Regions from separate parts of the Peribacillus sp. SRI_006 genome, predicted to be linked through region 2. Evidence: riboswitches for the same ligand, from Rfam matches in the RefSeq annotation. Region 2 holds a riboswitch; the other holds the start of a gene.
What was found. Region 2 has a riboswitch for thiamine pyrophosphate ahead of tenA (thiaminase II). Riboswitches for the same ligand answer to the same signal wherever they lie in the genome.
Positions count from the first base shown of each region.

Region 1: it holds a riboswitch for thiamine pyrophosphate, as region 2 does, so the genes downstream of both, thiC (phosphomethylpyrimidine synthase ThiC) here and tenA (thiaminase II) in region 2, are expected to answer to the same signal.

Region 1 covers NZ_JBYCZT010000018.1:11,793-27,067, reverse strand. The annotation lists gene AC2YHV_RS23015 (NAD(P)H-quinone oxidoreductase) at 106-1,086, opposite strand; gene AC2YHV_RS23010 (manganese catalase) at 1,268-2,113, opposite strand; gene AC2YHV_RS23005 (DUF2243 domain-containing protein) at 2,379-2,897, shown strand; gene AC2YHV_RS23000 (cytochrome c oxidase assembly protein) at 2,887-3,669, shown strand; gene AC2YHV_RS22995 (carboxymuconolactone decarboxylase family protein) at 3,780-4,145, shown strand; gene AC2YHV_RS22990 (spore coat protein) at 4,203-4,835, opposite strand; gene AC2YHV_RS22985 (DUF3231 family protein) at 5,256-5,765, shown strand; gene AC2YHV_RS22980 (hypothetical protein) at 5,853-6,023, opposite strand; gene thiC (phosphomethylpyrimidine synthase ThiC) at 6,046-7,827, opposite strand; TPP riboswitch at 7,963-8,077, opposite strand; gene AC2YHV_RS22970 (HAD family hydrolase) at 8,194-8,982, opposite strand; gene AC2YHV_RS22965 (histidine phosphatase family protein) at 9,134-9,679, opposite strand; gene AC2YHV_RS22960 (hypothetical protein) at 9,923-10,375, opposite strand; gene AC2YHV_RS22955 (zinc-dependent alcohol dehydrogenase) at 10,700-11,839, opposite strand; gene AC2YHV_RS22950 (glycerophosphodiester phosphodiesterase) at 12,000-12,929, opposite strand; gene AC2YHV_RS22945 (sensor histidine kinase) at 13,545-14,714, shown strand; gene AC2YHV_RS22940 (ABC transporter permease) at 14,776-15,275, opposite strand, start outside.
Region 2 covers NZ_JBYCZT010000002.1:42,130-57,404, forward strand. The annotation lists gene AC2YHV_RS02535 (cobyrinic acid a,c-diamide synthase CobB) at 1-23, shown strand, start outside; gene cobA (uroporphyrinogen-III C-methyltransferase) at 62-871, shown strand; gene AC2YHV_RS02545 (nitroreductase family protein) at 850-1,413, shown strand; gene AC2YHV_RS02550 (cob(I)yrinic acid a,c-diamide adenosyltransferase) at 1,428-1,964, shown strand; gene AC2YHV_RS02555 (cobyric acid synthase) at 1,977-3,494, shown strand; gene AC2YHV_RS02560 (HU family DNA-binding protein) at 3,668-3,940, shown strand; gene AC2YHV_RS02565 (hypothetical protein) at 4,097-4,252, opposite strand; gene AC2YHV_RS02570 (protein kinase domain-containing protein) at 5,011-5,739, opposite strand; gene AC2YHV_RS02575 (hypothetical protein) at 6,137-6,343, shown strand; TPP riboswitch at 6,455-6,586, shown strand; gene tenA (thiaminase II) at 6,720-7,403, shown strand; gene AC2YHV_RS02585 (ECF transporter S component) at 7,418-8,002, shown strand; gene AC2YHV_RS02590 (ABC transporter ATP-binding protein) at 8,015-9,472, shown strand; gene AC2YHV_RS02595 (energy-coupling factor transporter transmembrane component T family protein) at 9,489-10,265, shown strand; gene AC2YHV_RS02600 (thiamine phosphate synthase) at 10,306-10,917, shown strand; gene thiO (glycine oxidase ThiO) at 10,919-12,043, shown strand; gene thiS (sulfur carrier protein ThiS) at 12,058-12,261, shown strand; gene AC2YHV_RS02615 (thiazole synthase) at 12,263-13,030, shown strand; gene AC2YHV_RS02620 (thiazole biosynthesis adenylyltransferase ThiF) at 13,027-14,046, shown strand; gene AC2YHV_RS02625 (small acid-soluble spore protein P) at 14,223-14,366, opposite strand; gene AC2YHV_RS02630 (hypothetical protein) at 14,483-14,746, shown strand; gene sspO (small acid-soluble spore protein SspO) at 14,909-15,061, opposite strand.

The DNA of each region.
Region 1 (15,275 bases), on a different contig from region 2:
GCCATCAGCTCCACCTTTTGCTTATCACCTGAAAAGAGGTCGCCCAATCTTGTCTTAATCCTGGGCAACCTCCCCCATTCATGCACCGAGGCAGTTTTTCTTTAATCATTCATTTACCTGTAAGATGATTTTACCTACATTCTTATTGGCTTCCATATGTTCATGCGCCCTTTGTACCTCTTCAAAAGGGAAGACATGGTCCACGATTGCCTTGATTTCATTTTTGAGGAACAACGGCATTGCCTTTTTAACGAATTCTTCCGTTAACTCTTTTTTATATTCATCACTCCGGGGAGTTAGTAGAGTGCCTTTTAATTGAACTCTTTTTAAGAGAAGTTCCATCAGGTTCACCTTCTCGACTACAGTTCCGCCTAGAATGCCTATCAGTACCCATCGTCCATCAGTTTTTATGCTTTTAAGGTTTTTCTCCCAGTAAGAAGCACCGATGAAATCCAGGATAACATCCACTCCTTGATTATTTGTAGCTTTCAGGATTTCCTCATCAAAAGCTTGTTCTTTATAGTTGATACAGATATCCGCTCCTAGTGAGTGACAGAAATCCAATTTTTCCTTTGAGCCGGCTGTAGTGATGATTTTCGCTTTTGTCAGTTTTTTTGCCAGTTGGATAGCTGCTGTGCCTACACCGCTTCCGCCAGCATGAATCAATACCGTTTCTTGATCCGTCAATTCACCTAACCAAAACAAGGTTTGGTACGCAGTCAAGAATACTTCAGGAATCGCTGCCGCTTCTTCAAATGACAGGTTATCCGGTATCTTCATTGCACGATCAGCCGGCATCAAAGCATATTGAGCATAACCGCCGCCGTTTACAAGGCCCATCACCCTCGTTCCCGATTGTATATTTGCTCCTTCCCCTGTTTCCACCACTTCCCCGGAAACTTCAATCCCCAATATTGGATTGGCCATATAACCGGATTTCCCTTCCCGGGAAACAATATCCGTTCTATTTATCGCAGACGCTTTAACCTTTATTAATATTTCCCCTTTACCGGGCACGGGCTTTGAAAAATCTTTAAATAGTAATTGTTCAGCACCACCCGGTTCTTTAAACACTACTGCTTTCATTTGCCCCACTCCTTACCATTAAATTAGTGACCATCCTTTTAAAATGGTTTGTCTTGAAGATGGAAACTATCCTACTCCAAAAAATATCCACAAGCAAATAATTAGGTTTTGGCAAACAAGGCAGAATAAAAAAAGTCGATGTCCCTTTCGGGGCCATCGAGCTTTTTTTGAAAAGTTTATATTATCTTTTATTAAGCGATTGACTTCTATCCAGGTCATGATGCAATTGTGCTGCCGGAACCTTAGGGTTAGGAATCTGTCCTTTTGCGACTGGTTCAGCTACATAAATAAAATCTCCCGTACCATCTGGGGCGCTTCCTGTTGCCCATAGGCCATCTGCCGATTCATTACCTTCCGATAAGTTCCAGAATTCGTACGCTTCCGGTTGAGATTCCATTTCCGCTTCCGGTGGGAATGATGCGGGAACAACCACGCCATTTTTTTCTTCAAGTTCTGCAATGGCCGCCATCCATTGATATTGGTGGTAACGATCACGGGCTAACATTTTACGGAAGGTAGCACGTACCCCTTCATCTTTTGTCATATGATATAAACGGGCCACTTGAAGGCGTCCTTGGCTTTCAGCATGCAGATTGGATCGCATGTCTGCTAATAAATTTCCGCTGGCTACGATATAAGATCCGTTCCAAGGCACCCCATTCGAGTTGGTTGGCAGTCCGCCAAGACCGCTTACGAGCAAATGCTGGGGATTGATACCACCCATGATCGCTGCTGTAGCAGGATCTTTTGCGGCTTCTGCTTGATCTTCCGGAGAAGCGCCATCAAGCAATTGACTAATGAGTGAACAAAGCATCTCTACATGTCCAATTTCCTCTGTACCGATATCCATCAGCATATCTTTGTATTTTTCTTCTCCACGGCAGTTAAATCCCTGAATAAGGTATTGCATCATGACAGTCATTTCCCCAAACTGTCCACCTAACACTTCCTGAATTTGACGGGCAAGCATCGGATCTGGTCGATCTACCTTAACTTCAAATTGCAATTCTTTTTGATGGCGAAACATATTAACTCCTCCTTTTTTTTATGATATACGGTTTTTTATTACCCGCCTGTACATGCTTAAAACCATAATTCAGTTATAATGAACAATAATTAGAAGAAATTTACATACCATTAACATTGATGACTGAACTAATAAGCCAAGGATTTTCTTTGTGCTATGAATCGCTCAATAAATAAGATATATAAAAGGTCCATCTACCTGTCTATAACTTTAAAATACAGGGTAAAGTAGAAAGAACCATATATAGGAAAAAGGAGGATGAAAAATGGATTTCAAGCCCCGAAATCAAAGAGATCAATCCATTTCAGAATTACGTTATACTTATTCCGCTCGTAACCTATGGTCCGGTTTTCTATTCGGGATCGGATTGGTTGCATTCATCGATGAAGCCATCTTTCATCAACTATTACATTGGCATCATTTCTATGACAAATCCACAACCAGTATCGGGCTTATCTCGGATGGTTTATTTCATGCCCTAAGCTGGTTCGCAACGGTCGGGTCGTTATTCATGTTCGCTGACCTTCGCCGTCGAAAGGGGTTATGGCTGAAAAGGTGGATAGGGGGAGTTTTGCTCGGGGCAGGTTCTTTCCAGTTATATGACGGAATCATCCAGCACAAGCTCATGCGCCTCCATCAAATCCGTTACAATGTCGATATTTTCCCATACGACTTGACTTGGAACATTGCCGCTACAATCATGATCTTGATTGGCATTACCCTCGTCATTCAAACAAGGCGCAGCTTACTTAAAATGAAAGAAGACGCCAGCAATGCACAGTAATGGACATATTCATGATAACGGAACTGGTTTTGAACCGGTTTTATTGATGCTACTCATGCCGGGTTTAGTGATTTATATCGCAGCTGTCATCATTTCGAACCGCCGCTATAAAAAATGGCCATTATACCGTACCTTCTTTTGGATTCTTGGCACTCTCTGTGCAGCCTCTGCAATCATAGGCCTAATAGCCAATCGTGCGCATATGGACTTCACGGCGCATATGGTTGGTCATTTACTGCTTGGAATGATTGCACCCATCCTGCTCGTGCTTGCTGCACCCATTACGCTTGCACTGCGAACACTTGATGTACAATCAGCAAGACGCCTTTCAAAGGTGTTGAAAAGTTGGCCGCTGCGATTTTTAAGCAATCCAATCACTGCCTCTGCGCTTAATATTGGAGGGCTTTGGATCCTTTATACGACTGGTCTGTACCGGTTGATGCATCAGAATCCCCTTCTGCATGCATTAGTGCATTTTCACGTGTTCATAGCGGGCTATCTATTCACTGCGTCTATGATTTATATGGACCCTGCACCCCACAGGTTCAGCTTCATATTTCGAGCTATCGTATTTACAATTTCACTGGCCGGCCATGATATCCTTTCTAAATATATTTTTGCCCACCCGCCAAGCGGAGTCACCAAGGTACAAGCGGAAAATGGCGGAATGTTAATGTACTATGCTGGTGATGCGATTGACGTTGCACTTATATGCATCCTTTGCTATCAATGGTTCAAAGCCACCCGCCCCAAGGGGTCACTTGCCTTGTAGGAAGGCGGTTCTATGATTACTTCGGTAAACTCCTGCGTTTCTGTTTAATCGTCCAACATTTAGCTCATACTAATTTTTGATGAAAAAATTTTGGATGGAGCTGAATGAAAATGGAATATGAAGCGAACAATTCTACTGAAAATGCTCTTCGTGATTATAAAGCTGGAATCGGTGTCTTTACGCATAAAATGCCAGATCTTGCTGAGAAATTCAATTCATTTACGGAAGAGTGCTTTAAAGAAGGTCAATTGTCCAAGAAAGAAAAACAGCTTATCGCACTAGGAATAAGCTTATATTCACAAGATGAATACTGTATTATCTATCATACAAAAGGATGTCTTGATCAAGGCTGTTCCGAACAAGAAATTCTTGAAGCCATTGGTGTGACCGCGGCATTTGGCGGAGGAGCAACCATGAGCCAGGCTGTTACCCTCATCCAGGAATGCATTCAGGAAATAAATCAGATGAAACAATGATAAAGAAGGGATAGGAGAATCAGTCCTATCCCTTCTTTATGTTATTAATAACTGCTTTTAATGACTCATGTTGTTGTTATTTCCTTGTGCGGGGGCATACGAATTCATCATTTGTTGCATATCCTGCTGTGCAAGCTGCGGAACTTGGTAATAATGATGTTTGTTTTGATATATCGAAATCTCATAGGCCATTTCAATGCAGTTCGGAACGGAATCTGCAAATACGCGGCGAACCACCGGATTCGTTATTTCAAGCGCTGCCATCGCCTTCATGGATGCCGCAGACTTAACAGCCGCAAGCATCAAGCCTGAAATGCATTCATCCGTAATTTCCGATACGGATTGCAAAGGTTTTTTTGGCTGGGTTGGTGTCAATCCATATATAAAATCGTTACCTTGATTCATTTTGTAGCTCTGAGTTGGTTTAGAAGGATCCTGGCCCGTTTGGAAGCACTCCAATGAAATATTATATTCATCTTGGATGAACTGATATTGACGATCCAGAATGTCGAGTAATTCCTGATCTTGGACATGCTGACGCAAAAGAGTATACGTGTTTAAAGTACCGATCGCTCCCGACAGCACTTCATGTACATCGAATACTTCGTGACCACCGTGATTCAATTGTGGGGGGATAGCACCCGTTTGCATGTTCTGGTGTACTTGACCTTGTTGATATTGGTTTTGCATTGTATTTCCCTCCTCATTTTATCAATCAAGCGAACACGTTTAGTATGTTAAACCCCAACCGGATTATTCAATCTAAACTCTTCCAAGAAGACCAATAAACTGCTGCATCATTTTTTCTGTATAAAAAAATCGTGGCGCTTTAAACTATAAACACTTTATATACATGGGAGGATTTCTAATGACACATCAATGCTTCTATTGTAGTGATGTCACGGAAGAAAAAAAATCCATATAGTAACATTTCAAATTACTGACACGGATAGAAACGAAATGCTGTGTGATGAATGTTATCAAGAATGGCTGCAAGGAATAAAAGGGTAAGCATTAAAAGCCCTCTAACATTTCCCAAACACCAACGATGCATGCTTGGATGAATTCAGGGTAACTTAAATTCGTTAATGAATTTCAAGGAGGATGGTTATGGGAATTTTAAGCGGAAATCCGAAAGATGAGCCTATGCATTACGGAGAGGTTTTTGGAACATGGGCATTTCTAACAACTACAAAAGGGTTGATTGCCTGTCATCAAACCATGCTTAATCATACTGGCGACAAAGACCTGCATAAATTGCTTGTTGAAGTGATCTATCAAGGGAAACAGGAACATGACCAACTTGAATCATTATTAAAAGAAAATAACGTAGGACTGCCTCCCTCACCACCTGAAAGGCCTAAAGCTAATTTGGAGGATATTCCCGTCGGGGCACGTCTTCAAGATCCTGAAATCTCCGCTTCAGTATCAATCGATATTAATGCAGGATTAGTTGCTTGCAGCCAAATGATGGGTCAATGCATCCGCGAAGATATTGCACAGATGTTTGCGCAATTCCATACCAACAAAGCTGCATTGGGTGCTGACTTCCTAAGATTGAATAAGGAAAAAGGATGGCTTGTCCCTCCTCCCCTTCATATCAATAAAACAAGTATGTAAATAGTAATGATAGATCCCCTTAATCATGTTTTGTAATCGAATCAACATGATTAAGGGATTCATTCCAAAAGGACGATTAAGGAATCATTACCATTGAAGACTTTCGATCAAGTGGCACTTTGTACATTGTTGACTATAATCATTTTTCACAAATTCATGGTTGCAATTCTCCCGAAAAATATTCAGCTCCCTTTTCAGCTGCTCCAATTGAGTTTCCAACTGTTTCATTTCAACTTTTATCTGGATTACCCGATTCATCGAATTCTCCCTCTCGTCGGAATCATTGATAGATTTCCCCATCCGTTTTCCTAAATTCATTCGCTTTTTCTTTAAGCCCTTCATCAATTACCGACTCAAAGCCCAGACCCTTTTCCTTCGCCAAATCACGGATGTCCTGAGAGATTCTCATACTGCAGAATTTCGGTCCGCACATTGAACAGAAATGGGCTGTTTTGGCACCTTCTGCCGGAAGAGTTTCATCGTGATATTCAACCGCCCTTTCAGGATCAAGGGAAAGATTGAATTGATCTCTCCAACGAAATTCGAATCTAGCCTTCGAAAGGGCATCATCCCGTTTTCTTGCCTGCGGATGGCCTTTTGCAAGATCAGCTGCGTGTGCTGCAATTTTATAAGTAATGACCCCTACCCGAACATCCTCTTTATTCGGAAGTCCCAAATGCTCTTTCGGTGTCACATAGCAAAGCATGGCCGTTCCAAACCATCCAATCATGGCAGCACCAATCGCAGAAGTGATATGGTCGTATCCAGGAGCTATGTCCGTCGTCAATGGTCCCAGGGTATAGAATGGTGCTTCTTGACAGACTTCCAGCTGTTTATCCATATTTTCTTTAATCAAATGCATCGGTACGTGACCGGGTCCCTCCACCATGACTTGAACATCGTGCTTCCAAGCAATCTTCGTCAATTCCCCAAGTGTTTCCAATTCCGCAAATTGTGCCTCATCGTTTGCATCTGCAATGGATCCCGGACGGAGACCGTCACCTAATGAGAAAGAAACATCATACGTCTTCATGATTTCACAAATCTCTTCAAAGTGTGTATAGAGAAAGCTTTCTTGGTGGTGGGCCAAGCACCATTGTGCCATGATGGAGCCTCCCCGGGAAACAATCCCCGTAACTCGCTTTGCTGTCATTGGGATGTATCGCAAAAGCACACCAGCGTGTATGGTGAAGTAATCGACACCTTGCTCAGCCTGCTCGATTAATGTATCCCGGAATACTTCCCAATTTAAATCTTCCGCGACCCCATTCACTTTTTCCAATGCTTGATATATCGGAACCGTCCCAACAGGCACAGGTGAATTCCTGATAATCCATTCCCGCGTCGTGTGAATATTCTTTCCTGTGGAAAGATCCATTATGTTGTCTGCACCCCATCGTGTAGCCCAAGTCATTTTCTCCACTTCAGCTTCGATCGATGAACTGACAGCTGAATTTCCAATATTCGCATTTATCTTCACGTGAAAATTACGTCCGATGATCATGGGCTCACTTTCAGGATGGTTAATATTTGCCGGAATGATAGCCCGCCCGCTAGCTACCTCTTCCCTTACAAACTCAGGGGCTACATTTTCCCTGATCGAAATGAACTCCATTTCTGGAGTAATGATCCCTTTGCGGGCATAATGGAGCTGGGTTACGTTTTTCCCTTTCACCGCACGCAATGGTTTTCTTTTCAATCCCGGAAAAACTTCGGCATTGGATTGTGACTCCACTTTTCTATATCCGTTATCTTCCGGCTTTATTTCACGCCCTTCATACTCTTCAACATCTTCCCGTTCCAGAACCCAGCTGCGTCTAATCGGGGCAAGGCCTTTATGAATATCAATCGGATATTCTGAATCCGTATAGAAGCCGCTTGTATCATATACACGTAAAGGCGGATTCTCCTCTTCGCCGAATGCCCCTGTCGTCGGACTTAGCTCAATTTCACGCATAGGTACTTTAATATCGGGTCTAGATCCCTCAACATACACTTTTTTACTTCCGGCAAAACTGGACATAATTGAAACGTTCATGTCATTTACTGAATTACTCTTCATGATTTCATTTCTCCTTTTTAAGTTCATTTAAAAAGGACAAAATCCAATCCATTTCGCACGAAAAAGCCAGGTCTCATATTTAAGACCCGGCTAACGTTAGTATGACTACAGAAATGACCAGTTGAAAGGTCATCGTTAAGTAGATTCTAACTTCCCCACGCTGGTATGAACCAGATCAGGTCCTGAGGGTTAAGAAGCTTAAGCGCTTCTCTCTCAGCCCAACTTTTATTGGACACCCCTAGTCTGAATAATTTAATTGATTACAGGGTAACTATATCTCACCCTTTTCATTCTGTAAATAATTTAAAAGACCTAGTATTTTCTCTGCAATCATCTAAAATTTGTTATTTGGAGGAGGACCGCCAATTAATTCCCCAGGCCCCCAAGGATAGGGAAAAGCTCCTCTAAATGCGTGATTTCGTAGGTTGGAATCACTTCATTCCGTTCCTTATCATGGCGATTTATCCAAACCGACTTTATGCCTACCCGTGATGCTCCAAGGATATCGGTCATTAAATTATCGCCGACCATCAATACTTCATCCTTATCTAGCTCCATGATTTCCAAAGCATGCTCAAAAATGGAGGCATCCGGTTTACCTCGTCCAAATGCGCCTGAAATCACGATTTGGTCGAAATAAGGAACCAGTTCAGGCGTTATTTCAAGTTTGGTATTTTGCAGCTCAGGAGATCCGTTCGTAAGCAATAGCAATTTGTACTTCCCTTTTAATTCATCCAGAACACGGAATGTTTCTTCATAGATAAATGGCTTTTTGCGTCTTTCGGCCGGGAAACGTTCTGCCAGTTCAAGCCCAAATTCCGGGTCATCGATCCCTAATGCCTTCAAGCCCCTCGTCCACGCTTCTTTCCGATAAGCCGGTACAATCCCGGCCATCTTCCGGAATTCATCATGATCATCCTGAAAATTCCCCCATAGTCCCTCAAATGGGTTGATTCCGATCATTTGAGTGAATGCATATGTATCGTAAGAAGAATAAAGATCACGCGCTTCCTTCCGCACCGCTTCTTCAAACTCGTCGACATTCAGACCATATTTCTCCTTGGCAACTTCGCATGTGGCCACAAAAGCCTCTTTTACACTTTTCTGATCCCATAGTAATGTATCATCTAAATCAAAAAAAACTGCCTTCAGCAAAATGTCCACCCCTCTTTCCCCAATATTGAATTCGTAAAAATTACACTATTACAATAATAAACCACAACCAATAAAAAAAGAATAACTATTCGGAAAATGCATGTCTCTTTCTTCGCAAAATGGCTTACCTTTTCCGGTGGGAACCATATATTCATTTCCCTTTTCCGCTTTCAAATACATACAATTTTCCATTTCTAGCAATCTTGAACTTTGGACCGGTGAACCCCCGTCGGATCAGCTCTTTCCTCATATATACCATGAGGGCGGCATGACTCACGATCAGAACATTCCTTTCCCCCTTTGCAAAGACTTCATCCAATACTTTATTGATTCTTTGCTCAGCAAACTTAATTTCCGCCCTTGTCTGCTTGTTGATCACCGAGCAGCAGCGAATCCAGATGGCCCAAAGGATGAACGGCAGCTTAATCCTTCCTCTCAGAGGGGGAGAAGGTATTTCCCGCAGCTCCTCCATCCGATGAACCGTGCCTGGAAAGATGTGTTCCGCTGTCTTGACGGCTCTCGACATATCACTGCAATAACATTCCTGCCATTCCTCCACGCCTAATAAAGTCGTTCCATAAATAATATCCGCTGCATCATAGTCCACAAACCATTGCTTCATATCATCCGCCGTCACAGATTTCCCAGTAGGAAATTCATGTGCCACCTTAAAATGCCGTACCAAACCAATTTTCATATATTCTCCTTTTTATCTTTTAAAATATTCGTTTCTATTTCTTATAAAAGCCCTTAACAATATATTAACCTATGTAAAGCAATATAATAAATGCAAGTTGAAACCATTAAAAACCTACTGAGCGCCCCTTGTGTATGGTTAAAGGTTCTCACAGATTGTGTCACTGCAAGAATTTGATTATCATAAGGAAAAATATTATGGCCATATGTAAAAAAGAGAAAGCATATCGCCTTCTCCTTTCGTTTAATCTATGAATTGGAGTTCTGTTATCGTACATCTTTTCCTGAATTTATATTTCCCGCTCAAATCACTGAATTGATAATCATTTAGGGATTTCCCCAGTTGTTCCTTTAGTCTATCCGCCGTGATGGATTCCTCAACTGTCTCTTTCCAATTTTCATTTCCCATTATCTCTTCGAACGGAATGGTAGTCAGGACTTCATCATATATCTGGATGCTTTGATCGATGCCGAAGCTGCCATAGATACTGCCATTTTCATCGGCAAAGATATGCTCCGATTCCAATTCTTCCACCAATACTTCCAGATATCCCTTTGCCTTAACAGGCTTGATGGCAATCTCCGCTTCTGCCTTTACAGGTCCCAATCTTTTATCGCTGATCTCTATCGTCAATTTAACGTGAACGGGGGGATAACCAAACCCTTCACAAAGTTCTGCTGCCGAGTTATATACCATCTGAACATCCTCCTTTTGTCACTATCATTATATAATATAAATACTCCATTTCCTTACCAAAAACCCTTATTCAAGTTCACTTGGCATATTCTCCTTCATCAATTGAAGGGTCAGTCGTCACATTTCCGGATTCCCCTGAAACGAATCCACCCATTATAGTAAAAAAATCAGTGTAAACCTGATTTCTTCGGTTCAAAGGCATAACTATCATTCATATTTCAAACCTCTTTTATACGTTTATCCATAATACACCATTAACTATTTATGAACATAACCAAAAAGTCCAATGCAACTCCATGCATTGGACTTTTTATGAGCTTCAGATTACGGCTTTAGCACCACTTTAATACATTCATCTTCATGATCGTTAAAGATTTGATAAGCCTCACTCGCTTTTTCGAGAGGGACTTTATGGGATATGATTTCCGTGGGGTCGAACTTTCCAGCCGTGATTTCATCAAAAAGCTTTGGCATGTAGTGAATGACTGGTGCTTGTCCCATTTTCAGGTTAATGTTCCGCTCAAATATATTGCCTAATGGGAACATATTATATTTCGAACCGTATACGCCAGTCAGTTGAATCGTGCCGAATTTACGTACGGCGTTAAGGGCAATCTCGATCGCACTTAACGTTCCACCCTGAAGTTTCAGCTTTTGCTCAACCGCCTCAAGCGGCGATTTCTTCCCATCCATTCCCACACAATCTATGACCACATCGGCACCGCCAGAAGTGATTTCCTTAATGTAGCTGCCCATATCGTTATATTCATCGAAGTTATACGCCTCTACCTTATTCATCCGTTTAGCCTTATTGAGTCTATAAGGTAGATTGTCGATGGCAATGACCCTTTTTGCTCCTTTCATCCAAGCGAACTTCTGAGCCATCAAGCCAATCGGCCCACAGCCCAATATCGCTACCGTATCATCTTTATTGACGCCAGCGTTCTCTACACTCCAATATGCGGTTGGCAGCACATCGGACATGAACAAAAGCGACTCATCTTCTAGTTCGCATGACTCTGGAATGACAAACGGCATGAAGTTTCCATATGGTACCCTTAAATATTCTGCCTGCCCGCCTGGATAGTTCCCATATCGTTCCGTAAAACCAAAGTACCCACCTGTATCCACCGCTTCATTAGGGTTGGAATTATCACATTGACTCTCCATATCATGTTCACAATAATAACAGTGCCCGCAAGAAATGTTGAAAGGCAGGACAACCCTATCCCCTTTTTTCACCTTTGTCACTTCCGGACCCACTTCTTCGACGATGCCCATCGGTTCATGGCCAATGACATAATCTTTATGCGTCGGCAAAGCCCCCTGATATATATGGAGGTCGGACCCGCATATAGCTGTTGAAGTCACCCGGACGATAATATCATCCTTTTCCTGAAGTTTCGGATCTTCAACCTGTTTTACCTGTATATCTTTTGCTCCTTGAAAAGTTACAGCCTTCATAATCAACCTCCTAAAATTTTCTTGATTTATTTTATATACCCGTCCGAAAGACTACTAAGCCTATGGACATCTAATTTCCCCAAGAATTAATCGCCCATTATGCTGCACCTGGATGACAAAAAAAAAAGCCCCGGAAACCGGAACTCACATTTGAAACCATTTATTTAATAACTTTATTTCCATTATCTTTGTGCTTATACTCACTTAGTACCTCGTTGAACACATCGGGATAATTCGTAAACAGCCCCGTTGCACCCCACTCAAGCGCCTTTTTCATATCGGCTCTTTCATTTACTGTATATGGATGGAATTGGAGGTCATGGTTTCGAACCATCTTCACATATTGTCCGTCAACTTTACTGAAGTTCGGGCCAACGCCAACTGCATATTCCTTTATGGATTCCAATTCTTCATCGGAAATGGTTGCTTGGGTCTTGTATGAAAAAAGTTGCACAAGAGGTAACTTTGGATTCAAATCATGAACCTTCATAAGGCTTTCTTTACTGAACGATTGTATTAATACATTGTTTGTACGGCCCTTCGAATCCACCATTTTATATTCTTCCAGAACCTGCAGAAGTTCTTCTTCCATCCCTGGATACACATCAGGGGACTTTGTTTCGATATAGTAATTGGCCTTCTTTCCAAACTTCTTAAAGACTTCTTCAAGAGTAGGGACCTTTAACCCTTCATATCCCTCTTTTGCCAATTGTGGATATTTTTCATTGAACCAAGTACCGGCGTCCAGTTTCTTGATTTCTGCCAGCGTTAAATCCTTCACAAGTCCAGTACCATTCGTTGTACGATCCACTTTTTCATCATGCATTGCTACCAATCTACCATCCTTGGTCATTTGAAGATCGATTTCTATGTAGTCGCCTTTCATTTGTTCTCCCATTTGATAAGCGGGAATGGTATGTTCAGGTGCATAACCAGAAGCTCCCCTATGTGCGACATTCACAATTTTCTTCTCATGAATAGATGAATTGGAATGACTTCCATTTGCAGCGGAGGCCCCCATTGAAGTAGCCTGCAATATAAAGGCCGCACTCATCATACAAAAACCGAATTTCTTTAGATTCGTTTTCATTTCCCTCTCTCCCTCCTATTATTACCATTATTTTAAAAGGGGAATGTGAATCTACAGCGAATATAATGTAAAGAAATAATATAGTAGTTAAAATGGTTAAAATAACCTATCAAAAGCAGGGCATTCATGCAGTTCGTTCTACCCAACCAAAAAGTTGTATGAAAACTTTATTGTTTGATTAATGATAAGAAGCCTCCTAAAAGCCTCTTTTTCTAAAAAAAATATAAAATATTTCTTGGCATGTACATATTGGAATAGTAGAAAAAAACGACCGTCCAAATGATTATAACCAAATATTTCCAAACCCTCCGCATTTCTTAACTCCTTACTCCGCTTTTATGCAAGTCATGCTTCTTATTCAAACAATTTAAATCTTCCATACCTATAATAAACCAAACTTTCAGACGATAAATCTCATATATTGGAAAGTACACACCTTTCCCTTTCCATAATATAGATACAAAGGTTATCGATGACAAAATCTATCTTTTTCTGATTTACAAAAAACTAGTATCATATTACTATTAAGCAAACAGAATATTAATACTAAGGGGAATTATGTTAAAAAATTATCAATATTATCAAAACAAACACCGATTTATACTGAAGGCTTTCATGGCAATGATATCCTTTTTACTATTAGTTGGGATTTCTGTATCACCTATAAGTTGGAAAGATAATCCCTACGAGATGACATTACAGGTCATTTTAATATCGGGGATGATAATTTCTCTGTTATTTTTCTTAAAAACAGAAGTCAATTTTTATAAAACCCTATTCATTTTCTTAATTACTGTTTATTTTTATAGCAAATTTTGGATATTCCCGGATACTGCCATCATGCTGGCCTTATTTGCTATAGCACCCTTGTTTCCCATTTTTCTCTTTGATAAGATCGGGTTTTATATTGTGGCCAGTTTAAATATCTTATTAGGTCCCGCTTCCATCTTGATCATTTCAAAAACGGATCTTCAACACACTTATGAATATGTCGCTTTGGATAGTTTCGGCAACACGCTTAATTTCATCGCTATACAAATCATATTGGTATTCGTATTCATAGGAACCAATAATAGGATGGAATCCAATAATGCATTTCATAAGGAAATACAGCAGGCCAAGCAATTGAACTCAGTCGGACAGCTAGCTGCCACCATTGCACATGAGATACGTAATCCGATTACAGTCGTTAAAGGGTTTGCCCAGCTATTAGATCAAGAGAAGGAACTGAATGAAACGGAAAAATTTTATGTACAGACCATGCTTACGGAACTTGAATATACACAAGTGATTATCAATGACTATTTGTCTTTAGCTAAACCGCAAACGGATAATGTACAGGTCATTCCTTTAAATGATGAAATCCAAAAGATTTCCGACCTATTGACCAGTTTTGCCAATAATCGCAACATCGGCTTTCTTCTCGATTTCCGTGACGACCTGCACATTAACATGAATCCCATCGAGCTTAAACAGATACTGGTCAATATCATGAAAAATGGAATTGAGTCAATGAACAAACCCGGATTCATCAAGGTGGAAACAGAGCAGGAACGCACTATGGCAAAAATACGAATAACGGATACAGGAATAGGTTTATCAAAAGAGCAGCTTGAAATACTTGGCACCCCATTTTACTCGCTTAAAGATAGGGGGACCGGTATCGGCCTGACCGTTTGTTATTCCATCGTTCAAAAATACAAAGGGAAAATCGTGGTACAGAGCGAAGTGAACAAAGGAACATCGTTCACCATTTATTTGCCCTTATATAATAAAATAGATTAAACATACATACCTAATAAGAAAAAGGATGACCACCCATCACCGGGCAGTCATCCTTTTTCAATTACGCTTTAAAGCTATCTTGCCATTTCAGAAAATGATTTTCTAAAAGGCGGACAAACGAGTCTGAGATTTTACCAGCGAGGGCAAATATGATGATGCCTACGAATACGACGTCCGTTTGCATGAATGAACGGGCATCCTGGATCATGAAGCCCACCCCTCTATCCGCACCAAGCAATTCAGCGACGACCAGGCACATCCAAGCCGCACTTAAGGCTAAACGGATACCAAGTAATATGTTAGGCAATGCTGCCGGAATCATGAGCTTCGTTATTTGTTCCCGACGGCTAAACTCCAAGATTAGGGCAACATCGTAGAGTTTTTTATCCACATTCCGAAGACCCAAAAAAGTTTGTAGATATAGAGGAAAAAAAGCACCTAAAGCAATAAGCAGCACTTTTGATAGTTCACCAAACCCGAACCACATAATGAATAAAGGCGTGATCGCGAGTAAAGGAACCGTTCGTAACATTTGAATGCTTGGGTTAAGATACTCTTCGG
Region 2 (15,275 bases):
CTGCCCATGAAACTATCAACTAGTAAAAGGTATTTTTTGAAGCTTAAGAGGAGGCGCGAGCATGAAACCGGGAAAAGTTCATCTGGTCGGTGCGGGTCCCGGAGATCCGAAATTGATTACGGTATATGGACTGGAATGTATCCAAAAGGCGGATGTCATTGCATATGACAGGCTTGTCAATCCAGAACTATTAAACTATGCAAAAGAAGATGCAGAACTGGTGTATTGCGGGAAATCACCAGGGAAACATCATCTCATTCAAAATGAAATACATGAACTTTTAGTGGAGAAAGCCTTACAGGGGAAAAACGTCACCCGTCTGAAGGGTGGAGATCCATTTGTCTTCGGGCGGGGCGGTGAGGAAGCAGAAATACTGGCTGCAAACGGGATTGAATATGATATCGTCCCAGGAATCACAGCAGGAATCGCAGCACCGGCTTATGCGGGCATCCCGGTAACCCACCGTGAACATGCCTCAAGTTATGCCATTGTGACAGGCCATGGCCGTGATTACAAGGGGCAGGATAACCTGAATTGGCAGGCGTTGGCCCAAGGCATCGATACCATTGCCTTTTATATGGGAATTGGTAATATGCCGTTCATCTGTGAAAAATTGATGGAGCATGGCAGGGACGGTAAAACGCCAGTGGCCGTCATTGAATGGGGCACGACAGATAAACAAAGGACGATCACCGGTACTTTGAATTCGATTTCTTCGAAGGCTGTAAAAGAAGAAATTCAAAATCCGTCAATCTTTCTAGTAGGGGATGTCGTCCAATTAAGAGAAAAAATCCATTGGTTTGAAAGAGTGATTGAATCAGAGTCCATTATGGAAGGGAATGAGTTGGAATGTCCATCATTCAAGAATTGAAGGAACGCCGGGCGATAAGGAATTACGAAGAAAAAGAAGTGGAAGATCAAAAAATCAGGCAGTTATTGGAAGCGGCTACGTATGCCCCTAACGACCGATTGCGTGAACCTTGGAGTTTTTATGTAATCAAGGGAGAAGCGAAGCACCGTTATGAAAGTTTGGCAGAAAGGTATCTGCATGAGCGCTTCCCTACCAAACCAAAATTGATTGAAAGTTCACTTGAAGTTGTTAAGACGACACCGCTCATCATTGTCGTGACTTCTGATATTTTGCCGGATGATCCAGATTCATCCGAAGACAATGTATTCGCGTCTTGTTGCGCTGTCCATTCGATGTGGCTTGCCGCAAAAGAGCTAGGTCTTGGATTCGTTTGGCGGACTAGAGGAGTGGGTCTTGTCAGGGATGAACGCCTGCACGAATTTATCGGCTCACCGGATAACAAAAAAGTGATCGGCACCATTTTTGTCGGATACCCAAAAGGAGATCAACCGGTTCCTGCTACTAAAAGGACTTCATACATAGAAAAAACAGTTTGGTTATGAGGGTAGGTGAGTGAGTGGCACGCAGAGGATTAATGCTTATTTATACCGGAAATGGGAAGGGCAAGACGACTGCCTCATTAGGGGTGACTTTAAGGGCTATCGGCAGAGGAATGAATGTCAAATACCTTCAGTTCATAAAATCTCCAGAGCGTACATATGGGGAAGCATTGGCATTGGGAAAGTTAGGAGTTAAAATGGAACAGCTAGGTATTGGTTTCACATGGACCAAAACCCCGGAAGAGCATCGCAATGCATTGGCGTTAGCTTGGGAAAAGGTGAAACTTGCCCTTGCTGATCCGGGCATTGATTTACTTGTTTTGGATGAGCTGAACAATGCTTTAGCCATTTCCAAATTCCCGATTGATGATGTCTTGCCATTGGCTGAAGTCATCGATGCAATACGAAATCGTCCCGCTCATATGCATATAGTCATTACCGGCAGGGACGCCAAGCCAGAGCTTATGGAAATGGCGGATTTGGTTTCATCGATTGAGGCGACCAAGCATTATTATGACGAGGGTATCGGTGCTGTCAAAGGATTAGAGTTTTAGGGGGTGAGCGTAATGAAGGCACGATCCATCATGATACAAGGGACGTCATCCGATGTAGGGAAAAGTTTGATTTGTACGGCGTTTTGCCGGGTATTTTCCAATAAAGGATTACGTGTCGTCCCTTTCAAATCACAAAACATGGCTTTGAATTCTTATGTAACCTTGGATGGCGGTGAAATCGGACGGGCTCAGGGAGTACAGGCGGAAGCAGCACGGATAACGGCAACGACTGATATGAATCCGATATTACTGAAACCAAAGCAGGATATGGTTTCGGAAGTGATCGTTCACGGAAAACATTTTCTTGATATGAATGCAAAAAGCTATCGGTCCCAATTTGTCCAGGAAGCCATGCCCATCATCCGTAAATCGGTGGAAAAACTACAAGATGAATATGACATCTTAGTACTCGAAGGGGCAGGAAGTCCTGCTGAAATTAACCTTAAGGACCGGGATATTGCAAATATGCGAATGGCTAAACTCACGGATGCGGCTGTCATTTTAGTGGCCGATATTGATCGTGGTGGAGTATTTGCGTCCATTATCGGGACACTTGCCTTATTGGATAAAGAAGAACGAGATAGTGTAAAGGGGATCATCATCAATAAATTTCGTGGCATGCGTGAATTGTTGGACGATGGCATTGAATGGGTGGAAAAGGAAACCGGGATTCCGGTCCTCGGGGTGCTGCCCTATCTAGACGTGAATATTGAAGCGGAAGATTCACTTGCCCTCTCTTCCTTACGTTTTAAAAAACCTAAAAAGGCTGAGTTTCCGATCGATGTAGCCGTCCTGAGATTTCCGCGGATCTCCAATTTTACAGATGTGGATCCTTTTTTCGACGAACCGGGAGTAGGTGTCCGACTTGTTAGCAGTGTCCATGAGTTAGGTAATCCCGATCTGCTAATTTTGCCGGGTACAAAAAACACGATGGATGATTTAGAGTGGTTGAAACGTATGGGATTTGATCGAGCCATCGATGAACGGCGGAAACAAGGAACGATGATCTTCGGCATATGCGGCGGTTTTCAAATGCTAGGGACTAAACTTTTCGATCCTGATGCTATCGAGGGTGATGGTGAGAACGCAGAAGGGCTTTCGCTTCTTCCGGTGGAAACCGTCTTTCAAGCAGAAAAGAAGACGGTACAAATGGAAGGTGTCCTTTCTGCTGGGATAATGGAAAGTCAAATGAATCTTAACGGTTTCGAAATACATTTAGGCAGAACGACATTGAAGTCACAAGTAAGGCCCTTTCTATTATTGAAGGATGGAAGAGAGGATGGAGCCATTTCCAATGACAACCAAGTTATGGGAACATATCTCCATGGAATATTCCATAATCGCTTGTTCACTAGATTACTGGTTAACCAAATTCGACGGAACAAGGGGTTGGATGAAGTGAAAGAAAACGTTCAAAGCGACTCGGAGCGCAGGGAGGAAGCGTATAACCTCTTGGCTTCCCATCTGGAAGAAAACATTGATATGGATACCGTCTATCAATGGCTGCAGCTCGAAACTGCAGAAAGTTGAACAAGAGTCAGACCGTGCTTAGTATGTTGATCAAGGCCCTTTTATCTGCAAGAAAGATCAATTTTGAGCTGCAATTCCTTTTATTTAGCCATAATAAGTGACAGAGGCATACAAGATATGTTATGTTGTCTTCTCTACATATTTTATACAAAATAAAAGGATGAGGTGTTCATATGAATAAAACAGAATTAGTGAGCAGTGTTGCAGCACAAGCTGAACTGACAAAAGACGAAGCAAAAAAAGTAGTGGATGCATTGTTTGAAACAATCACGGCTACACTTGCTAAAGATGAAAAAATCCAATTAGTTGGTTTTGGTACATTTGAAGTGCGTGACCGTGCTGCCCGTACAGGAAGAAACCCGCAAACTGGCGAAGAAATACAAATTGCAGCTAGTAAAGTACCTGCTTTTAAAGCAGGAAAGGAATTAAAAGAAGCTGTAAAATAAAAGGTGAACGAAGAAAAAAACCTGGCGATGAAATATGCGCCAGGTTTCAGTTTGTAGACAAAAGGGGTTCGGAATTAAAAAATTCTGAACCCCTTTTGAAATTCCCTTTGAATTTTCGCCTAAAGTTAAGAGATTGCGGCTCTACGGGCCCACATGTTAGGCCATTTTTGTACCTCGCCATGTCCAATTGACCATCTTCTTTAAATTAATGGCAGCTCCCATTTTACGAACCAAATGGTTCGGTGGCACCAGTTGATCTAAAGTAATCATTTCAAGTTGATCTCGCTGAATAGAATCATGTTTAGAAAGCATTCTCATCACCTCAAGTTTTAATAATTCTATTTTAAAACAAAAATGACTCCAGGCAAAAGTGTTCTATCTAAAAGGTAAGACAAAGTTGATTGGAGCGGGTGTTCGAGACTCCTGCTTAGAAAAGCGCGTCTAGTGGAGACCTCGCAGGCGAAAGCCGAGGGCCGACCGCCCGCGGAAAGCGAGTGCCCTACGTTCCAATCAACGTCCAAATTGTACAAGCCATAAAAATAGACAAACTCGATTTTCATCGAGTTTGTCTACAGTCTGAAACCTGGCGATGAAATATGCGCCAGGTTTTTTGTTTACTGACTGATTCGAAAAACAGATAATATATACCGAATGTGACTCAGAAATGGAAAAGATAAAAATCGACTTTGTCATCTATTCGTATATTGCAAGAGCCATTTGGAGTTTCATAAATTGAAGGGATTAGGGCGTTCCCATGACCAACAATGAAAAAAGCCGAATGAAGCAGTAATGGACTGTAACACAAATGAAAAAAAATTATAGTACTTATTAATAAGGTTTATACTGTGACTATGTTAGGCTAAATGAATAACAGGCTTTAAAACCAAAATAAAAGAGGTGAAAGAAATGCTGAAGAAAATAATGAAAAAAATCAAACAGCTTTCCCAAGGCAGCAGTGAGCGAAGACATGGGCATTATCGCCGAGGCAGCAGCAGCAGCAGCCGGGGGTACAAAAGGTATCCCATGAGTGGAAGTGACCGCTACAAGAGAAAAGGGCGGGGCAGCAGCAGCTAATTCCAATTCTTTGACTTCAATACAGCCTTCAGGTCCATTGAGATTTCTTTAATATCTGAGTAAGGTTCTTGGATGCTTAATAACCTTTTCAGTAAATGCACGGTTTCTTTTTCTAACGAAAGCTCTTCTGTCCAAGGAAGTGCTTTTTTACTTTTGGAAGCGTACGTCGTATAAAGTACATATAGAAGTATTTCCCCCAAGTCGTAAAAATCCTGCCTTTTCAGCTGCAAAATGGATTCTTTTGCGAGGTTGGCGGAATTGATCATCTTGGACAAACCAAAGTCTATCAAAATGGGCTGATGGTTCTTAAGTAGAATATTCGGTATACGTAAATCTTGATGGAAAATGTCATGCTCATGTAGATAACATACTAAATCGACCAGCTTATCCAGAAAATATAGAGACTCTTTCTCATTGAACGTTAATTGATTCGAGAAAATATGGTCTTCTAAATTATTCCCTTCTATGAAATCCATCACAAAATAAACATTTCCATCTTGCGAAAATTTCTCGTGAAATTTAGGGATATTTCTGTGGTTTAACATTCGTAATATGGAAATTTCATTTTCAAACTGTTTCAGCTCTTTTTTGCTGCGGCGTTTACTTTTCCGGAGCTGTTTGATCACTATATTTTCATTCTTTTTCAAATCATTGCAACGATAAACAATACCGTAGCTTCCTGTTCCGATTACAGCTTTTACCTCGTAGCGGTAATTCAAAACCACACTCTTTTTTAAAGGAATATCCACAAAAAATTGGTATAACTTTCTAAAGGAACGAAAAATTGAAACTTTCCTCACCACTTTCATCTATTCAAGTCAAGAACAAAAAAAGGCCGTTATTAATTAAGCTGGAAATATGAATGAACATGGATAGTTTAACACTGATTTTTGATAATGCGGTAATGAAAGTCATTTCTTCGGGGCGATCTTTTGATAGTTCACAATTAAAAATAAATTTTTCCTATAATTTCACATTATGAAATTATATGGTTTTTAAAAATATTAAGTTTACTAAAATGAATTCATAATAAATGAGTAGGAGGTGATGAGGTGGATGGGCGCGAGTTGAGAAGTTGCTTTGGGAAATCCCTAACCGGCGTCACAATAGTGAGCTGGTTTGATGGAAAGTTCAAAAGGGGATTACTGTGAATTCATTAAATTCACGAGTAAAATTGCAAAACTCACGAGTAAAGCAGCTGAATTCACGAGTAAACCGGCAAAACTCACGAGTAAAACAGTAGAATTCACGAGTAAACCGGTAAAACTCACGAGTAAACTACTAACTGAGCTCCCTTTGATCAAATTCTTTGAAGGCTACGGGAAATGAGGGGATGGAGGATTGAAAGTTTAGTAACCCTAAATCAAGAAAACTTTTCTAATACGTTTGACAATTGGATTTATCGTGTTAATATAAAGGCAAATGAATTTAATATACAATTTGTACCACTAGGGGTGCTTTATAGGTAAAAGTTGATTTTTTACCCACAAAAGCTGAGATTAAAGTATGACTTTAAGACCCTTAGAACCTGATCTGGTTTATTCCAGCGTAGGGAAGTGGGGTCTGGAACAATACGTTTCTGTATTTTTCAAGTACAACCACTTTCTTTACGTTTAAGAAAGTGGTTTTTTGTTTGCAAAAAAAGGGGGATAAAAGGTTTTTTTTCGTAACATTTCTTGAAAAATATTATTTGGAGGTAATGGACATGAAGTTTTCAGAGGAAATTCGTCAGGAAGCTGATCATATTTGGGAAGCTAGTTTTAATCACCCGTTTGTTGCAGGAATAGGAGATGGCACATTGCCATTGGAGTGTTTCCGCTATTATGTCATGCAAGATGCCTATTATTTATCCCATTTTGCCAGGGTTCAAGCTTTAGGGGCAGTCAAAGCTACAGATTTACATACAACAAGCAGGCTTGCCGGCCATGCACAAGGAACATATGAAGCGGAGTTGAAGCTTCATGAGAATTTTTCTGAGAGATTAGGCATCACAAAAGAAGAACGGGATAATTTCAAACCTGCCCCGACTGCTTATGCTTATACTTCCCACATGTATCGTGCGGCTTATTCGGGACATTTAGGGGATGTTATTGCAGCTATCTTGCCGTGTTACTGGCTGTATTATGAAATAGGTGAAAGACTGCAAGGGTGCATTCCGGAAGAGCCGATTTATCAAGAATGGATAGCGGCTTACGGAGGGGAGTGGTTCCGTACTTTGGTGGAAGAACAAATTGCCAGGCTTGATGAAATTGCTGAAAAAGTGACAGACGAAGATAAGGAAAGAATGAAAGAGCATTTTATCCTCAGCAGCCAATATGAATACTCATTTTGGGAAATGGCTTATCGTTTAGAGACATGGCCTGTGCATAAGGAAACACTAGAAGTATAAAGGGGAATGAAACAATGAAAAAAGGATTGAAATTAACGGACATATTGGTCACGATCGTAATTGCGGTAGCATTTGGAATCGTTTATATCCTTTGGGGTTCGATTTATTATTCAGTTAAACCATTAGGGTTACATCTGGATCAACTTATTTATGGAATGTGGTTTATAGCTGGCCCCGTCGCCTTTTTAATTTTACGGAAACCGGGTGTGGCACTTTTGGCGGAGATAGCTGCAGCTTCCGGGGAGTTCTTTCTTGGTTCACCATGGGGGCTGACCGTACTGTTATATGGGGTGGTACAAGGTTTGTTCGCGGAACTGGTGTTCATGGCGTTCAAATATAAAAAATTCAATATGCCGGTGGCCGTTTTAGCTGCGATAGCTTCCTGCCTGGCATCAGTTATCATGGATTTTGCATACGGGGAAATAGGTGCGCTTTCAACTTGGAATCTATCGTTATTCATGATAGCGAGGTTTGTGGGTTCCATATTCTTTGCAGGAGTGACTGCCTATTATCTAGTTAAAGTCCTGGAAGCAACAGGAGTAACTAATCTTGTGCGTCCGGTTTCAAATAAAGATTATGCAGAACTGGATCAAAAGTAGAGGTTGAGGGCCATGGAACCAATCGTTTCTGTTGAAAAGTTAAGAATGAAATTTCCCGGTGATGAATCTTTGATATTCAAGGACCTATCATTATCGTTCGATCAAGGAGAAAAAGTGCTATTGTTGGGACCATCAGGATGTGGTAAGTCGACTCTTTTACAAGTGTTAAGCGGATTGATTCCGAATTCCATCGAAGTACCGATGAAAACGGAGAAATTGAAATGCCCTTCTTCGTGGGGGTATGTTTTTCAAGACCCTGATAGTCAGTTTTGCATGCCATTTGCCGATGAGGAAATTGCCTTCGTCCTTGAGAATCTTTCCGTCCCTAAAGAAGAAATGAAAGAGAAGATTCAAAATCATTTCCGTAAAGTAGGATTGAACCTGGGCCATACAAGTATTGAAACATTATCAGGCGGGATGAAACAACGTCTGGCAATCGCTTCAGTATTGGCCCTTGAACCAGAAGTGATATTTTTAGATGAACCAACCGCCATGCTTGATCCGGAAGGAACGAAAGAAATCTGGGAATTGTTGATGGAAGTCGGACGAGACAAAACGGTTATTATCGTCGAGCATAAAATTGACCATGTTTTAGAATTCATCGAAAGAATCGTGCTTTTTAACGATGATGGTCAAATCATAGCTGATGGTCCAAGAGACACCATTCTTTCACTATATAAAAATGAAATGAAAGAACATGGAATTTGGTTCCCAGGTGTTTGGGATGAATATATACAGCAGTATGCACCGATTCGGGAACACCCATTTACAGATGATTCACCCCTTATGGATGTGCAAGGATTTCGCGGTTTTCGGAATAAAGAGGAGAAAATCATGATTGAAGAGCTGAAGGTCCATTCAGGTGAATGGATTGTAATCAGGGGTGAAAATGGCGCGGGGAAGAGTACTCTTTTGCATGCACTGATGCAGTTCATAAAAACGAATGGTAAGTATGAATTATTGGGAACACCGATTAAAAAGGTGAAAAATCCAACGGATCATATGACGTTTGTCTTTCAAAATCCTGAGTTTCAGTTCGTTGCAAATACTGTATATGAAGAGATTGCTTATTCATTGCGAATTGATAAAAGGCCGCAACAAGAAATAGATGAGAGAGTCCGCTCCTTGCTTAAAGTGTTCCGCCTGGAGGCACATCGGGATAAACATCCGTTTCAATTATCAATGGGTCAAAAGCGTCGCTTAAGCGTAGCCGCCTCAATCGTAATAGACAAAAAAATCATTCTCCTGGATGAGCCAACCTTTGGCCAAGATTCGAAAAATACCTTTGCATTACTGGAAAGGTTTGAGGAATATCGAAGACGCGGAATAACAGTGATCATGGTAACTCATGACGATCATATTTCAAAAAACTTTGCAACCAGGATCTGGACGGTTAAGGACGGAAACGTAATAAGTGATGAAAACATTGCGCAAGCCGGATTTTTGGAGACTAAAGTTTTATCACTATAAAAGGAGTGTCATGTAGATGAATGTTTCAAATGCAGAAACATGGCTCCATAGAATTAATCCAAGCCTTAAACTTGGTGTACTGATTGTGTTATGCATCGTGGCGTTATTCATTCATGACCTGAATTATATGATGAATATCACCATTGGCGTATTACTTTTATTTTTGTTTTTTACCGGGCATTCGATAAAACGAATCTTACTTTTGTCGATTCCCTTTTGTTTCATTTTTATATCCACCTCTTCTGCAATGATATTATTCGGGCAAGGTGAGACGCTTTGGTTTGAGTGGGGCCTAATATCGATTACGGAAGAAAGTTTCATGAGGGGATTACTGGTGGGCTTTCGAGCTTTGTTCTTTGCGGCCCTTGGTTTAACTTTTTCCTTAACGACAAGGCCAGTGAACTTGTTTTATTCGTTAATGCAGCAAGTTAAGCTTAAACCGAAATATGCCTATAGTTTCATGGCGGCATTAAGGCTGATTCCCATCATGATGGAGGAGTTCCAAACGATACGAAACGCGATGAAGGTACGCGGTTTCGAAAGGGGAAAAGGGATAAGATCGGTATATTTTAAAATGAAAGCCTATTCCATCCCGTTGTTATCGGGAAGCATCAGACGTGCTCACCGAATCGCGGTTGCGATGGAGGCAAAGCGATTTACAGACACTCGGGATCGAACATACTATTATGAATTTGGATTTTCAAAAAAGGATCATGGTTTCATTTTGTATTTTATCATCCTGCTGTTGGCCGGCTTTTATCTATCGATTCAATTCCCGTTAGTATCTATTTGATTTTATGAGATTGTAACTTTACTAGTTAGGGGTTCTTAGTATGATTGCACATGAATTGCATATTATTTCTACTGGGAAACAGCCAATTGAAAAGTTTGTGGAAATCGCTTCAAACATTCAGGAACATGTTGATTTCTTTTATCTAAGGGAAAAGCATATGAGTGCATCGGAACTCTATCGAGCAGTGACCCTATTACATGATAATAAGATTCCGCTTTCTAAGATCATCATTAATGACCGGGTGGATGTAGCTTGGGTACACAAAGTATTTGGTGTGCAATTGGCTTTTCATAGTTTAGATGCGGGAGTCGTAAAAGGAGCTTTTCCAGGGATGAATGTCGGCTGTTCGATCCATTCCATGGATGAAGCGAAAGCCGCATTCAGCAAAGGGGCCAATTTCGCGATTTATGGACATGTTTTTGAAACGGATTCAAAAATCGGACTTCCTCCTAAGGGAGTTGAGGAGCTTCATGCAATCACAAGAAGTGTCAATCTTCCGATTATTGCGATAGGCGGAATAACACCTTTCAATTGCCAAGTCGTGCTGGATGCGGGGGCACGCGGAATTGCCGTCATGTCAGGTGTGCTTGAAGCTGAAAATCCGGTTAGAGCCGTTAAAGAATATTCGAAGTCTTTGGGAAAGGAGACATAAGATGAATTCCATATATGATGCAATCATTGTTGGGGGAGGAGTAATAGGTGGATCCATCGCTTTTCAATTAGCCAAGCGAGGTAAAAAGGTCCTTTTATTGGAAAAGGATAGACTTGCCAGTAAAGCATCGAGTGCTGCAGCCGGGATGTTAGGGGCACAAGCCGAGTTGGATGCTCATAACCCGCTTTTTACATTGGCAAGCCGAAGCAGGGGGATGTTTCCTGCACTGGCGGAAGAATTAAAAGACATAAGTGGAATAGACATCGAATTAGTGAACAAAGGCATGTTTAAGGTGGCGCTAACGAAAGATCAGGTAGCCGAGTTGAAGAACATGATCAGAGTCCAGCAAGATGCGGGACTTGAGGCTGAATGGCTATCGACTGCCGAAATAAGGAAAACGGAACCGCTTCTATCGGATGAGATTAAGGGGGCCATGTTCATTCCGAAGGATGGACAAGTTTCGGCCACTAGGCTGTCGCTCGCTTTTACTGAATCTGCAGCTGCCCTTGGTGTAGATATAAAGGAATTTGTTCATGTCTCCGATTTAATTACGGAAAACGGATGTGTGACGGGAGTGGTCACGAACATAGGTGGATTTTCAAGTGAAAATGTCATCGTGGCAGGTGGGGCTTGGAGTGCTTTCCTCCTTGAAAAATCAGGGATGAGACTCGACAGTTATCCAGTAAAGGGTGAGTGCTTTTCCGTCCTGACCGATCGTCCATTGCTTGAAAAGACAATCTTCTCACATGGCTGTTATCTTGTTCCCAAAGTTGGCGGAAGAATCATTGTCGGGGCAACGGTTAAAGCGAACACTTTCGATCAAAAGGTAAGTCTTGACGGTATCTCTACCTTAATAGAAAAGGCAACGCAATTGCTTCCGGCGATTAAAGGAACCGAATTGGAAAAGACATGGGCAGGTATACGCCCCCAAACTGGGGACGGCTTGCCGTACTTTGGTGAACATCCAGCATGCAAAGGACTATTCATTGCAACGGGGCACTACAGGAATGGCATCCTGCTGTCTCCAATTACAGGTTTACTTATAGCTGATCTTTTAGAAAGGAAAACAAATGCCGAATGGTCCGCTTTTCGATTGGATCGTTCGATACAGACCCTTTATTCTTAATGGAGGTGGATGAAGTGGAATTGATTATTAACGGGGAAAAAATACGGATTCCTGCTAATGAAACAACAGTTACAGGGCTTTTGCAACACTTTGATTTACATCAAAAAGTGGTGATTGTTGAATTGAATGATGAAATAATAGCAAAAGAAAGTCTTAGTGAAACACTTTTGTCAAATGGTGACAAGGTAGAGATTGTACATTTTGTAGGAGGCGGATGATATGTTAAAGATAGGTTCTTATGAATTTTCTTCAAGATTATTATTAGGTACTGGGAAATATCCAAATTTCGATGTTCAAAAGCAATCAGTGGAGGTTTCGGAGGCGGAAATATTAACGTTTGCGGTCCGGAGAATGAACATTTTTGAAGCCAGTCAGCCCAATTTTTTAGAAAAACTTGATTTGAAAAAATACACACTCCTTCCCAATACAGCAGGAGCTAAAACAGCCAAGGAAGCAGTGCGCATTGCCCATCTTGCAAAGGCATCTGGCTTATGTGACATGATTAAGGTAGAAGTCATTGGCTGTCAAAAAACACTGCTGCCTGATCCGATTGAAACCTTAAAAGCTGCTGAAGAATTAGTGAAACTGGGATTCACCGTTTTGCCCTATACTTCGGATGACGTGTTGCTCGCTAAGCGCCTGGAAGAAGTGGGGTGCCATGCAATCATGCCTGGCGCTTCACCAATTGGCTCTGGTCAAGGCATTATAAACCCACTGAACTTACGATTCATCATGGAACAATCAGAGGTTCCGGTAATTGTCGATGCAGGGATTGGAACGCCCTCCGATGCGGCAATCGCCATGGAATTAGGGGCGGATGGCGTATTGCTTAACACTGCTGTTTCCGGCGCAAAAGACCCCGTCAAAATGGCGAAAGCAATGAAACTTGCCATTGAGGCAGGTCGATTAGGGTATGAAGCAGGAAGAATCGCAAAAAATGATTACGCGATAGCAAGCAGCCCAGTTGAAGGATTGAGCATTGGATGAATGAACGTTATTCACGTCAAGAACTTTTTGGCCCAATAGGGGAAGAAGGGCAATTGAAAATTCGCAAAAAACACGTTTTGGTTATTGGAGCGGGTGCTCTCGGTACGGGAAGTGCAGAAGGCCTTGTTCGAGCCGGAATTGGGAAACTCACCATTGTTGACAGGGATTATGTAGAGTGGAGCAACCTTCAAAGACAACAGCTTTATTGTGAAGATGATGCACAAAAAAGAATACCGAAAGCAGTGGCAGCGAAGAATCGCCTGAATGCGCTAAATTCGGATGTAATCGTAAAATCACATGTGGCGGATGTTTCGGTTGATGAATTGGCGAAGCTTGTTGAAGGCGTGGATTTGATATTGGATGCCACTGATAATTTCGATACAAGGATGCTTATTAACGATACTGCACAAAAATATAAAATCCCCTGGATTTACGGTGCCTGTGTAGGGAGTTATGGGATAAGTTACACGGTGATCCCAGAGAAGACACCATGTTTGAATTGTTTGCTGGAAACGGTCCCGATTGGAGGACTGACTTGTGATACGGCGGGAATCATCAGTCCTGCCGTTCAAACGGTCGTTGCCCATCAAATGGCGGAAGCTTTAAAAATCCTTGTCGAAGATCACGAATCGCTGAGAAACAAAATCGTTTCATTTGATCTTTGGAAAAATGAACATTCATCGATAAATGTAGCGAAATTAAAAAAGGATACTTGTTTGTCATGTGGGTCAAATCGAACGTATCCCCACCTCTCTTATTCAAATCGAACAAAGACCGCCGTTTTATGCGGTAGGGATTCCGTCCAAATCCGGCCGGCAATGAGGGTTGAAAGAGACTTAGCGGAACTCGAAAATAATCTTATCGCACAAGGTGGTAAGATCGACAGGAATCCTTATTTACTTTCATTTACCATTGGAGCCCATCGGTTGGTCGTTTTTAAAGACGGGCGGGCGTTGATTCATGGAACAAAAGATATTGCAGAAGCAAAAACGTTATATCATCGTTATTTTGGCTGAACGCACCGAATTCACGTTTATACCCGTGAAAGAGTGCCAAAAAAAGATGCCCTTATAATAGGAAGGTATCGAACATTTTCCCAATGTGGCTTATTTGCTTCAGAAATATAAAACGAAAGCGGTGTCTGCCTTTTTGGGGCGGCACCGCTTTGTTATGGAACGATTATTTAAGCAGCTTACATATCATGACTGCTATTATGCTTCTGACGGGAGTGCTGCCTGTTTTTCACCTTATGAGAACCGCTTAACGGTGCTGGTTGACCTGGGTTATTTCCTTTAGGAGCATTTTTTCGCATATCTTTACCATCGTTTTTGTTCATGTTCGATCCCTCCTATCTCTTAAGATAATCAGTCCGTGAAATTTTATTCACATACATATATTTGCAAACCTCGTACATGCTATGGATGGACACCATATTTAAGGAGCTGAATCCAAATGCAGGATAAACAAGATAAGCGAAGGTCTTTTCAGGAAGCCCAGCAAAGTTATCAACAAGTATTTGATGTATACTCATCCATTGAGAAAAACGCACCGAATTACGGAACGGAATTGAAACATGTGAAGCAGGAAGTGAACGAGGCCTATCAACAAATACAATCTGCTTTAGTCACCGCTTCCGAACACCAGAAAGAACAATTGAAAAAATTCGAACAGGATATCCAGGCAATCGTCAATGAGGTCAATTCTGAGGACTATTGAGTGACAGGTTATTTCGTCATGAGACCATGCGCATTAGTCTTGGGTTTTGCGCGTTTTACTTGTGCGTTAATTGATTTTAGAAAGGAATAGGCTTTTTGAAAAATGCAGGACATCTGCCATTTCAAAAAGCCTATCCTATTTAAAGTCTAAAAATGAGGGGAATCATTGGTTTTTCTTTCTTTTTTTATTGTTTTGCCTTTGCATTTCCGATAATGGCGGTTCATTTCCCAGTTCATCATTGTATCCAGCCCCATTACCTTGCGCTTTTGCTGCATTCATACCTGGTATAACATGATTTGCCTTTTGTTTTGTCATTTCGACACCTCCACCCATAGAATGTGATAATGTCGAATGATTATGTATGAAGTGTCAATATGTTTTGATGGAATAATTTATCAGGCCGCAAATAGGGGGATTTTCAAGAAAATGCATATCAGCAAGTCTTCTTAAATGCACTTTAATATGTGGGGGATTTTTTTCTATAAGAGAAACTTATCAAAAACAATAACTTTCTTGTTATTTACTTATA